2 regions of the Pseudalkalibacillus sp. R45 genome follow, and region 2 is predicted to be linked to the other one. Evidence: riboswitches for the same ligand, from Rfam matches in the RefSeq annotation. Region 2 holds a riboswitch; the other holds the start of a gene.
What was found. Region 2 has a riboswitch for cyclic di-GMP ahead of ACTWQL_RS05330 (DUF5667 domain-containing protein). Riboswitches for the same ligand answer to the same signal wherever they lie in the genome.
Positions count from the first base shown of each region.

Region 1: it holds a riboswitch for cyclic di-GMP, as region 2 does, so the genes downstream of both, ACTWQL_RS06180 (GspE/PulE family protein) here and ACTWQL_RS05330 (DUF5667 domain-containing protein) in region 2, are expected to answer to the same signal.

Region 1 covers NZ_JBQQCL010000002.1:88,650-92,376, forward strand. Annotated here, with positions in the region: gene ACTWQL_RS06175 (response regulator) at 1-71, opposite strand, end outside; gene ACTWQL_RS06180 (GspE/PulE family protein) at 105-1,742, opposite strand; cyclic di-GMP riboswitch class I at 1,893-1,981, opposite strand; gene ACTWQL_RS06185 (ribonuclease H-like YkuK family protein) at 2,335-2,877, opposite strand; gene ACTWQL_RS06190 (GerAB/ArcD/ProY family transporter) at 3,003-3,727, opposite strand, start outside.
Region 2 covers NZ_JBQQCL010000001.1:1,152,554-1,156,280, reverse strand. Annotated here, with positions in the region: gene ACTWQL_RS05335 (S8 family serine peptidase) at 1-1,154, opposite strand, end outside; cyclic di-GMP riboswitch class I at 1,627-1,711, shown strand; gene ACTWQL_RS05330 (DUF5667 domain-containing protein) at 1,838-2,944, shown strand; gene ACTWQL_RS05325 (DUF2569 domain-containing protein) at 3,249-3,727, opposite strand, start outside.

The DNA.
Region 1 (3,727 bases), on a different contig from region 2:
TGCTTAAGACAATCTGCTGCCATTTTTCGCATGAAACTGGTATCATCGACGATTAGAAACGTATAAGACATTTGGATTCCCCCTGAATTTTATTCGTGCAGGCTTCAATTGACTGCTTTTAGTACTTCCTCAACTGTTGTTAGACCTTCTCGTGCTTTTGACAAGCCGTCATGCAACATTGTTTTGAACTCATTTTCTTTAACGTACTTCTTGAATTCTTCAATCGGCTTCTTTTGGAGGATCAGTTCGCGAAGTCCATCATCGATCGTCAAGACTTCATGGACCCCGATGAATCCTTTATAACCGGAATTGTTACAAAGTTTACAACCGTCACCTCGAACTACTGCTACTTTAGAGCTTTTATTCGTAGTAACGAAGGAGCGGAAATTACCGATTTTGCTTTTTTCTTTTTGGTCTTCTAAATCTATCAAGTCATGGGCTTCAAAAAGCTTCGACTCTTCATCAGAAGCAGGCATACTCTTTGCACATCTTTTACATACACGCGGTGCGAGACGTTGGGCTACAATACATGAAAGTGAGGAGGCGATCAGATAGGGTTCAATTCCCATATCCAATAACCGCCTGATGGTATAAATCGCATCATATCCGTGAATCGATCCAACAACTAGTCTGCCGGATAAAGCTACCCTTGTTGTAACTTCACCAGTCTCTGAATCGGGAATGTCACTGACCATGACGAGATTCGGGTCCTGATTCATGATTGTCCTCATTCCGTATGGAAACGTGAAGCCTAGAGCTTCATCAACCTGTACTTGCATGATCCCATTTATCCTTCGTTCCACCGGACTTTCTAAAGAAACGATTTTTCGCTTATCGATGTTCATATGGTTCAATATGGCATAGAGTTGAGTTGATTTTCCACTGACTGCAGGTCCTGCAATCAAGACCAAGCCTTTCCCCTTGTCCAACGAATCTTCTAATTTCTGTTTGTTCATATCGGTAAAACCGAAATCTTCCAGTTTGAAAAAGTCTTCCGAATGCTTCAATAAACTTAGGACGACACTTTCACCATCAATAGTAGGAACTGTTGAAACACGAATATCAAAGTCATTGTTATAAAAGTCTTTATGTATGTATCCGCTTTGAGGTAATTTTCGTTCGGATGTATCCATATTTGATATGGTTTTGATTCTTGCAATCACGGCCTCTTGCAACTGTTTTGGAATGATCTTTTGTTTTTCAAGCATCTGGTTGATACGATACCTGACCACAAGGCCCTCTTTATCAGTATCAAGATGGATGTCACTTGCGTTTTGTAGTAATCCATAGTCAATGATATCGGATAATTCTTTCACAGAATCCAATAAACCATAATGATCGATAATCGCCATTTCCAATTCACTCCGTGTAGCCAAACACGGTTGCACCACCATACCAGAAGCCACTTGAACATCTTTGATCACTTCTTGATTCAATGGATCGACCATCGCGACCTTCACTCTTCCATCCTTTTGTTCAATTGGTATCATGCAGTGCTTCCGAGCTACTGATTCATGGATCAGCTGTAAGGTGTTACTGCTCGGGGCAGCTTCATCCATATTGATTACAGGTATGCCGAGTTGAAATTCTAACGCTTCTACTAATTGACGCTCTGTAATCATCTCTTCTTCCACAAGGATTTCACCGATTTTCTTATATGAGTGTTTCTGTAATTGAAGTGATTTTTCCAGTTGTTCTTCTGTTATCAAACCATTCATTATCAAAAGTTCACCGATGCGCATTTGGACCTCCTTAAAATGTAATAGAATCTATCTGCATACTTATAAAACGAAAATTGTGAAATTCCAGCATAAAGCCATCCTGGCAAGAAATTAGTGAGAAAATGCGACTAGTCGGCGTCTACAAAAAAAGACATAAAAAGACAAGTGTTTTTGAGCAGCCCGACGGTCATGCCATTAGTAATGGTTTAGATTCGCGGCTTTGCGTCCCCGACTTTCGAACGGGTTTGCCTTTTATCATTCACTTGTAATTCGTGTTAAAGAGAAAATTTTGTCTAGGAAAAAATACCCTTTTGTTCTTGGTTCAATTATACTTGAAAGAAAGATTTGGAAAAATAGAGCGATATCACTAATTTCCAAAATAGTTTAAAAGAACCATTATTTTAAAATTAAAGGTATTCTGACAATTTAAAGTAGGTCCTATTACATATGAAATTCGGAAATAAGAAAGTCGTCGAACATTGTCAACGGCTTTGTGGTGAATTTCTTTTAATAAAAGGCTGTTTGCGAAAACAGCCAATAAAAAACAGCTTCGGTGGATCGAACCTGTTTTTGTTTGAAACCATTAAATTATTTTTATATGGAAAACTAATATCTATTTGGTATAGCGGTTTGCATAACTCGATGCTACCAGGGATTCTGGTTTGATCTTCGCTTCTATTCCATGCGCTTCTATTCTTGCGACCATTTCTGCTACGAATTCCCTCGTTTTATTACGCTTTCCTTTTCCGATATCCAGGTGTCCTTCCATTGTAAAGCTCGACCCTTTATACACATGTGGTAAAACGATTTGGACCAATTTATTTTTTAATGGTTCATTGAAAAGATATGCAACTTCCTCTGTTAGTGACGTTTCAATTGAAATCTTCTGATGTAAGTTACGGATTGCTTCAGGATATCGTAATTTACGATAGCATGCCCATGCCCCTCTCCCAACTCTTTGAATGACCAATCCTGTAATAAAAATCGTTTCATTTTGATAGACGTGGGAATCTGTTCCGATCATCAGCTTATAGTTACCCATCGGTTCCTTTTTCATGAAGGTTACAATATGACTGAATACCTCATCAAAGGTCAGATGGGAGTATGTCAAGTTTTTAAACGTCATCGGCTGGTCTGCAAAGAAACGCCCATTCATTTGCATCCATCTCCTTTTGTCGTTTTCTTGTCCTATTTAAAATAACCGAACATGACCGATATTATTTATGGCTTATACTATTGTATTCTTTTCTTATTCAAAGAGTGAGGGCATTATGCTTGCCATTATCTTGTTCCCTTTGATTTGCGCTTTTTAAGCCATCCCAAGATTAAAATTAATGGAATGAACAGCAGACTGATTGAGAAATCATACATAGGCCAATATTGCCCGATGGCTTCATTGTAATAAACAAGACTTGGTGAGACCGACAATGAAAGTACAATAAGAACCAACCCCATCGGGAACGTTAATGGGCGGTAGTCTTTCAGCTTGAATAGCTGAGCAAGACCGAGAGCAGATGCGTAAAAATAATAGGTTGATTTGATGAATATTGTGATGAGCCATAAAATCGCGATGATCGCTTCAATCCGTTCTAAGAACTCACCAATACTGATCTTTTTGGCTAAGGCGTAAGTTGGATATTGTTGGTGAGCAACCAATTCTCCTCCGAAAACAAGGACCGAACATAACATCAACAACATTAACAATAAACCTCCAGAGAATTGGCTGATGAACATGGCATTTCGTAATTCTTTCGATTTTTTTATATTAACGTATGGAAAGAACATGAGTAAGACAATCAATGTTTCCATATAAGGAAAAGCGATGAATGTCAAAGAACCTCTAAGCATAGGTTTAATACCATCACCTAGAACAGGTTGGATATTTTCAAAGTTGAATAAAGGAAATAGAAAAATAAAGAATAATACCGCTAGAAAAATAAAATATGGAAAAAGGATTTGGACTGTTCTGATCCAATTCTCAAGACCAAGCCTTGAGCCGTAGATTA
Region 2 (3,727 bases):
CCCGGTGCACCAACGACACCGATATCAGGGTTCTCTGCAAATGGCGTTTTCACAGGGTCACCAATATGACGGGAATTGCCGGCAGAAACCGAAACGACGACACCATTATCTACGGCTCTAGTTATTGCAAGGTTTGCAACATCGTCGGGAGAATAGAAAGCAGCCACAGAGCCTAAACTCATATTGATCGCATCTGCTCCTAATTTGATTGAGTCATCGATTGCTGCTATGTAAACATCTGAAAAAGTAGAGGAGTATCCAGGATCGTTACTGAAAACTTTCATCGCCAATAGTTGCGATTCAGGTGCAACCCCTTTTATACCACCATCATCAGGATTACCGTTCGCGCCAACGATACCTGCTACATGCATTCCGTGGTTGGATCCATCTGGCACCAAATCACGGATTTTCGTATTGCGGTCGAAATAGTTATAGCCGTATGGAACTTTTTCAGTAAAATAAGTACCAGATAAATCATGTTCTTCTTTCAAACTATTAACCTCTGATTCTGAGAGATCGGCATCCGTTTCCGGACTAAGAATGAAATCCTTGTGAGATGGATCTACACCTGAATCGATCACAGAAACGACCATTCCTTCACCTTTGTATGTTCCTTCTGTCCATGCTTTATAAGATTGGATGAATTCATGGCTCGTGACCATATTAGGTTCAACAATCGGTCTTTCGTATTCGTTTGATAAGTAAACGTCCTTTACGCCAGGCAGTTTTTCAATATTTTTTATTTCACTGTATTGGACTTCACCACTGAATCCATTAACAACAGTCGTAAAGTTGAATTTATAGTTTATGTTGACCTTCTGATCAGCGATGCTTTGCTTTACTTGCTTTTGTCCAGTCGTTACTTTTTCTTGTAATACTTTTTGCGATGGCTTTGCTAGCTTGGAATAATTTGTTCCTTTTTCCTTTGCCAATTCGATTGCAGCTTTACCATCTAATTCTACAATCACTCTGACTTGATCATTCGCTTTAAATGGCAAATCAGCCTTTACGGTATCTAAAGCTTCTTCTTTTGTTGTTGCATTTTCTGAACTTTGGCTGCCGTTATTCATGTTCGGCGTTGCGGCAAAGGATAAATTAGAAAATGCTAATAGGAAAATAAATAAGAGAGTGACACTTTTCTTGAAATTGTTCAATCTAACCACCTAAAAACCCCTTTTCTCCAAATATCATTCTGACCTTCGATTTCTGACTTTCGCCTCCTTGTTCAATCGTTTTCTGCAGATATTTTTATTTTTAAAATAATCTGTCATTTAAAAGTATCAAAACAATATTTGTCAAACATCTACAAAAAGCCCCATATTACTCGGTAAAAAGTAATCAGGGAGATGTTACCAACTAATATCCAGATAAAATTAAATTTAGCTTATACTGGAAGTTTTTTAACGCGTAAAAGTACTACCTGGACAAAGCAGTTCTAATTCTAACAAGTGTTGAAAGTGCGAATACAAAAGGAAAGACCTTAAGCCTAGGTTATTAGTCCTGTTCGCAACGTAATTACGAATTAATTATGTTATATGATCGGTTGGAACTAGAAAAATTCTGAAAAAACGGGTAATTTTGACTTGGTAAAATATTGTCGAATTCTTGTATAATAAAACTAATTAAAGCAGATAAAGGCAAAGCTATCGAAAGGTAGTGACGCAAAGCTAAAGGGACTAACGGTTTATACCTATGTCAGCCAGTTGCCTAAGGATCAGAATACCTACATAACTTGGAGCCCGTGAGAGGGTCCGGCAGCAAATTCCTGGGTTGAGCGTTACATACAGCCTCGGCAATCTGCTTTTTTTATGGAAAAAAAACAGAGGGGATGGAGAACTTGATCAAAAAATGGATCGCAACGATCAGTGCAGCTTCACTTTTGCTTTTCGGAGCAACACCAGCTGCATTTGCAAACACAGACGAGTCTACACCAACAGTCGACGTGTCTGAGGGATCAACGAATGAAGAAAACACAACTGAAGAAGGTACGGAGGAAGAAACGACAGAAGGCGAAGAGGCTCCTGAAGATGAAGAATCAGCAGAAGAAACCGAAGAGCCATCTCTGCTTCCAGGGGACTTTTTCTACTTTGTAAAAACGATGATCGAGAATGTACGTCTAGCAGTAGCTTCAGATGAATATGAAGAAGCGAAAATTTTAGCAGAGATTGCAGCAAACCGGATCGCTGAAGCGAATGCGCTTTTTGCAGCAGGGCAAGAGGAATTGGCCCAAGAGACGCTTGAAGAAGCGTTGAAAGCGCAAGAAGCTGCCATGGAAAAAGCAGAGGAAGACGAATCTTCAGAAGAAACTGAAGAAGGTACCGAAGAAGAAACGACTTCTGATGAAGAAGTGAATGAGGAAGAACCAACGGATGAAAGTACAGAAGAAGAGTCAACTGAAGATGAGGAATCTACAGAAGATGAGGAAACCACTGAAGAAGATGGGTCCGAGGAGGACGAACTTCAGGCAAAATTATCTCATAACATAGATGCACTTCTAATGGCTCTGACGCATGTGAAAAACCCGAATGCTCAAGCTTCTTTGATGAATAATATCCAAAAAGCTTTTGTTAAACTTGATAAAAAGATTGCAAAACTTGAAGAGAAATACGGAGTAGACGTTGATCAAGAGGAAGAAGCTGAAGGCGAAGAAACTGAAGAGACCGAAACTGAAAAAGAGGCTTCAGCTGAAGAAGAAGAGAAACAACCTGAAAAGGCTGAAGAAGAAGCAGAAAAACAAGCCGAAAAGGCTGAAGAAAAAGCAGAAAAAAAGGCTGAAAAAGCCCAAGAAAAGGCTGAAAAAGCTCAAGAAAAACGAGGAAAAGGTAAGCAAGACCATAACAATGACAAAAAAGATCGTGGACACGGTAAGCAAGATAAAGACCGTGGAAACAAAGGTAAACACGAAAAGGATCGCGGAAAAGGGAACGGACACGGAAGAAATTAACACCGTTCAGCCAGTTAAAAAGAGAGAACTCCACACAAATTGTGGAGTTCTCTTTCATATTATAAGCAACACTAGTCACGTGCCAGGCACCGAACAGAAAGCCAGTGGTACCAAGGGATCTCAAACGGTGCCAGGCACCGAACAAAAAGCCAATGGTACCAAGGGATCTCAAACGGTGCCAGGCACCGAACAGAAAGCCAACGGTACCAAGGGTTCTCAAACGGTGCCAGGCACCGAACAGAAAGTCAATGGTACCAAGGGGTCTCAAATGGTGCCTGGCACCGGGATTTTCATCCATCAAATTCTACACCGATATCCCTCCGCCGGAGAGGGGTTGGTTGAAGCTTGTCCTTTTCACGAAGGTTGCTTTGACTCGTTTTGATTTCAATAAGTATGGGACCAAAACCAGGCATGAGACCAATGAGCCGATTTGCTGTCTATAGGTTTGGGTTTTGATGTATGCAAGCATTTCTTCCGATATCGGAAGTGAGCTGAAGATCCAGTTGGTGATGAATCCATCCGCAATCGAATAAACCGTCACGCCAACTAAGAAGTAAATCATGTATTTCGGAAAAGAAGGACTTCTATTGAACAGCAGCCACAACGCGACAATCGACAAAACCACAATCCCATAATCCACGGCTGCTCCAACGAAAAAGGTAGGTGCAAACCATGCGTGATACATCGGATTGCCTGGTTCCGTCAACATGCTCCAGGCTGGTGTGTCATAGACCGTCACATAGCTTTGATAAAGGGCATAGAGACGAATGATCGGGACGAACA